DNA from 2 places in the Pseudonocardia sp. CA-107938 genome. Region 2 is predicted to be linked to the other one. Evidence: riboswitches for the same ligand, from Rfam matches in the RefSeq annotation. Region 2 holds a riboswitch; the other holds the start of a gene.

Region 1 (2,451 bases), 4.0 Mb from region 2:
CCAACGAACGCAGGAACGCCAACCAGCCGGCCCCGTCCTCGCCCGAGGCCACGTCCACACCAAGCACCTCGCGTTGCCCACCCTCGGTGATCCCCACCGCGACCAGCGCGTGCACCAACACCGTGCACCCGCCTTCGCGCACCTTCTGAGTCAGCGCGTCCAGCCACAAGAACGTGTAGGGGCCGGCGTCAAGTGGCCGGGACCGGAACGCCTCGACCTGGGCATCAAGGCTCTTGGCCATCTCCGACACCTGCGACTTCGACAACGCCTCGATCCCCAGCTGAGCGACCAACTTCTCCACCCGCCGGGTGGAAACCCCGAGCAGATACGACGTGGCCACCACCGACACCAACGCCTGCTCGGCGCGGCGACGCCGCTGCAACAACCAGTCGGGGAAGTAACTGCCCGAGCGCAACTTCGGGATCGACAACTCGATGCTGCCCGCCCGGGTGTCCCAGTCCCGGTGCCGATACCCGTTGCGCGAGTTCACCCGCGCAACGCTGCGTTCGCGATACCCCGCCCCGCACACCGCGTCAGCCTCCGCAGCCATCAACGCCTCAGCGAACTGCTTGACCATCGCCCGCAACAGATCCGGGCCCGCCCCGGCGAGCCGGTCATCAAGCCAGCCCGCGACATCGTCCACACTGTCCAACGCGGCCATCGCGTCTCCTCCCTCGAGAACCTGAGCACTCGAAGGATCACGCGATGGCCGTCTCACACCCCGACACCACGCCGCTGATCAGCGACGAAGTCGTACACCACCTCCGTGGACGTGACCGTTCCGCCGGGCGAGTCGCGCGTTCCGGCTGGGCGAGTTGCGCGTTCCGGCTGGGCGAGTTGCGCGTTCCGGCTGGGCGAGTTGCGCGTTCCGCCGGGCGAGTCGCGCGTTCCGGGCCCGCGAGTCGTGGATTTCGGTCCGGCGAGTCGTGGGTTTCGTCGGGCGAGTTGCGCGTTCGGACCGGCGTTCCCTACCGAGCAGCACCATGTCGAGCCGCAGGACTCGCGCGGCGGAACGCGGGACTCGCGCGGCGGAGCGCGGGACTCGCGCGGCGGAGCGCGGGACTCGCCGACCGCGTGATGTACGCCATGCCGTGCCGTGGGCGGGATGGCGACGCGGGAGGTAGGGTCGTCGGGACCCGCGGGAACCTCACGCTCCGAGGCTGAGATGGCGGCAGGACCGGCCGCCGACCGTTCGTACCTGACCCGGTTAGCACCGGCGTAGGGAGGAACCGTCGATGAGACGCATGCGCACCGCTGTCCTGCTCGTCGTGGCCGCACTGCTGCTCGCGGCATGCGGCGGCACTAGCCAGCCGGCCGCGCCGGGGCTGCAGACGATCCGGCTGGCCCTGGACTGGACGCCCAACACCAACCACACCGGGCTGTACGTGGCCCAGCAGCGCGGCTGGTTCCGCGACGCCGGGCTCGACGTGCAGTTCCTCCCGTACGGGCAGACGTCCCCGGACACGCTGGTGTCGTCGGGGGCCGCGGAGTTCGGGATCTCCTTCCAGGACTCGTTCACCTTCGCGAAGGCCGCCGGCGCCGACACGACGTCGGTGCTTGCGGTGCTGCAGCACTGGGGCAGCGCGATCGGCATCCGCGGCGACCGCACCGACATCGCGTCCCCGCGCGACCTGGACGGCAAGATCTACGGCGGGTTCGGCAGCCCCAGCGAGGCGCCGAAGATGCGGTCGGTGATCAAGGCCGCCGGCGGGCGGGGCGAGTTCCAGACCGTCGTGCTGGGTTCGTCGGCGTACGAGGCCGTGCAGTCCGGCCAGGCCGACTTCACCGAGCCGTTCGTGGCCTGGGAGGGGATCGAGGCGAAGCTGGCCGGGCACCCGTTCCGCACGTTCGCCTACACCGACTTCGGCCTGCCCGACGCGTACAGCGTCATCGTGATCGGGAACTCGCCGTGGCTCGCCGCGCACCGCGACCTGGCCGCGAAGTTCGTGCAAGCCGCCCAGCGCGGCTACCAGCTCGGCGCCGACGATCCGGCCGCCGCCGCGCAGGCACTGCTCGACGCCAACCCCGACCTCGCCAGCAACGCCGAGCTGGTGCGGCAGAGCCAGCAGGCGCTGGCTGCGTCCTACCTGAAGGACGCGAACGGCCGCGTCGGCACGCAGACGCTCGACCGATGGGCGGGCTACTCCGGCTGGGTGTACGACCAGGGCGTGCTCACCGGCCCGGACGGGAAGCCGCTGGCCGCGAAGCCCGACTTCGCGTCCTGGTTCACCGACGACTACCTCGCGACGCCGTGACCGCCACCGCGCCGGCCCCGCTGCAGGCGCCACCGCGGCCGGCCGACCCGCCCCGGACCCGCGCCGCGGTGCTGCGACGGGTGTGGCCGGCACTGCTGCTGCTCGCCGTGTTGCTGGTGGCCTGGCAGGTCTACGTGGACGTGTCCGGCATCCGGCCGCAGGTGCTGCCGTCGCCGCTGCGGGTGGTGCAGCAGGG
Region 2 (2,451 bases):
GGGCGCGCCGATCGCCGTCACGGCGTCGTCGACGGTCGCGCCGGGCGCCAGCTCGCGGCGCTCGCCGTTGATCGTCACGTGCATTCGGACCTCCTCAATCTGCGGGGATCGGTGGGGGCCGGGGCGGAGCCGCCGGCCAGCAGGTCGAGCACCGCGTCCGCGGTCACGGGGGCGAGCAGCATGCCGTTGCGGTGATGGCCCGTGGCCACCAGCAGGCCGTCGGGACCGACGGGCCCGATGAGCGGCAGGTTGTCGGGACTGCCCGGCCGCAGCCCGGCGGCCGTCTCCAGCAGCGCGTACTCGGCGACGCCCGGCAGCACCCGTTCGGCGTCGCGGAGCAGGTCACGCACCCCGCCGACGGTCACCTCGGTGTCGAAGCCCGTCTCGTACTGGGTGGCGCCGAGCACCAGTCCGCCGTCGCGGGGCACCGCGTAGACCGGACGGCCGTCGACCAGGGCGCGCACCGTGCGCGTCGGCGGCGGTAGCGCGCCGGCGCGGTGGCCGAGCCGCAGGACCTCGCCCTTCACGGGGCGGACGAGCCCGGCGAGCGCCGGGTGCAGCCCGGCCGAGTGCGCGCCGGCGCAGACCAGCACCCGTTCGGCACCCAGCTCGCCTTCGTCGGTCCGCAGACCCGTGACCTGCGAGCCGTCGTCCAGCACCGCCCGGACGGTGGCGCCGACGAACCGCGCGCCCGCCCGGGCGGCCGCGTGCTGGAGTGCGTCCAGCAGCTGCCGGTTGTCGACGGCGAGATCGCCCGGCACCGAGAGACCACCGCGGACGTCCGGCCCGAGGCCGGGTTCGAGGCGGCGCAGCTCGCGGCCCGAGAGCCGATCGACGGCCCGCCCCAGGCGGGCGAGGTGATCGGCCAGGCCGTCCAGCTCGGCGCGGTCCCCCGAACCCGTCGCGACGACCACCGTGCCCTCGGTGCGCAACCCCGCCGGACGGCCCGCCGCCGCGCCGAGCTCTTCCGCGAAGGCCGGCCAGGCCGCGACGGCGGCCAGACCCAGTTCCAGCAGCGTCTCCTCGCCGGGCCACGCCTCCGTGACCGGGGCGAGCATGCCGCCGGCCACCCACGACGCACCTGAACCGGGCGCCGGATCCAGCACGACGACGTCGTGCCCGGCGCTCGCGGCGCGCCACGCGCACGTCAGGCCGATCACGCCGGCCCCGACGACGATCAACTCGATGCTCATCCCCATCCGCTCCCTGCGCCGGCATGACCCGGATCAGGTTCGACGGTCGGGACCGATCGAGTCCCCTCTCAGCCCACGCGGCGGGCTCCCGTGCGTCACCTGCCGTCGAGCGTACGCTCCCCCGTCGTGCCCGGATTCGACGCCGCTGCCCGCCGCGAGCGCCTCGCCGCCGCCCGCCTCTACCTCTGCACCGACGCCCGCCGCGACCGCGGCGATCTCGCCGAGTTCGCCGACGCCGCCCTCGCCGGCGGCGTCGACATCGTGCAGCTGCGCGACAAGGGCGCCGACGGCCCGCTGGAGGCGCGCCACGAGCTGGCCGCGCTGGAGGTGCTCGCCGAGGCGTGCGCCCGGCACGGCGCGCTGCTCGCCGTCAACGACCGGGCCGACGTGGCGCTCGCCGCCCGCGCCGACGTGCTGCACCTCGGGCAGGACGACCTCCCCGTCGGGACAGCTCGGCGGATCGTCGGTGACGACGTCGTCGTCGGGCGCTCGGCGCACTCCGCGGACGAGACGGCCGCTGCCGCCGTCGAGGTGGGGGTGGACTACTTCTGCGTCGGCCCGTGCTGGCCGACTCCGACCAAGCCTGGCCGCCCCGCGCCCGGGCTCGACCTGGTGCGCACCGTGGCCGGACGCGCCCCCGCCCGCCCCTGGTTCGCCATCGGCGGCATCGACGAGCAGCGGCTGCCCGAGGTGCTGGCCGCCGGCGCCGACCGGATCGTCGTCGTCCGCGCGATCACGGAGGCCGAGGACCCGAAGGCCGCGGCGCAGTCCCTCCGCGCCGCCCTCCCGAGCTGACACCGAGCCCTCCGCGAGTCGTGGTTTCGGTGTCCGCGAGTCGCGGTTTCGGTGTCCGCGAGTCGCGGTTTCGGTGCCCGCGAGTCGCGGGAACGAGGCCGCCGAGTTGCGGATCTTGGTACCCCCGCGCCGTCACGAGAACCGCATCTCGGCGTCACGAGAACCACGACTCGCCGACGCCAGAACCACGACTCGCGGTCAGTTGGTGGCGTGGACCAGGGTGGGCCAGAGGGCCGTCCAGGAGGCGCGCGGGCCGCTGCACACCTGGACGGTGTTGCCGGCCTCCTCGTCCGCGATGCCGTACGGGTTGCTGAGGACGGCGACCGGCGTGCACTGCGCGAAGGTCCTGGCGAGCACCGGTTCCGGCAGCCCGACGGTGACGATCTCGGTGGTGTCGGCGGGCGGCGGCCCCCACGTGCCGTACGCGTTGTGGCCGCTGTAGGCGCGGACGCCGGCGAGTTCC

Evidence for each region. A riboswitch is a leader RNA that binds a small molecule or an ion and turns the genes downstream of it on or off. The one in region 2 is predicted to bind thiamine pyrophosphate.
Region 1: linked by a shared signal. The riboswitch ahead of ACQEVB_RS25280 (ABC transporter substrate-binding protein) and the one ahead of thiO (glycine oxidase ThiO) in region 2 are both predicted to bind thiamine pyrophosphate.

The regions. Positions count from the first base shown of each region.
Region 1 covers NZ_JBNJNA010000001.1:5,103,921-5,106,371, forward strand. The annotation lists partial or broken gene ACQEVB_RS25275 (IS256 family transposase) at 1-661, opposite strand, end outside; TPP riboswitch at 1,129-1,242, shown strand; gene ACQEVB_RS25280 (ABC transporter substrate-binding protein) at 1,236-2,255, shown strand; gene ACQEVB_RS25285 (ABC transporter permease) at 2,252-2,451, shown strand, end outside.
Region 2 covers NZ_JBNJNA010000001.1:1,063,973-1,066,423, forward strand. The annotation lists gene thiS (sulfur carrier protein ThiS) at 1-84, opposite strand, end outside; gene thiO (glycine oxidase ThiO) at 75-1,193, opposite strand; TPP riboswitch at 1,187-1,295, opposite strand; gene thiE (thiamine phosphate synthase) at 1,320-1,988, shown strand; gene ACQEVB_RS05235 (glycosyltransferase family 39 protein) at 2,187-2,451, opposite strand, start outside.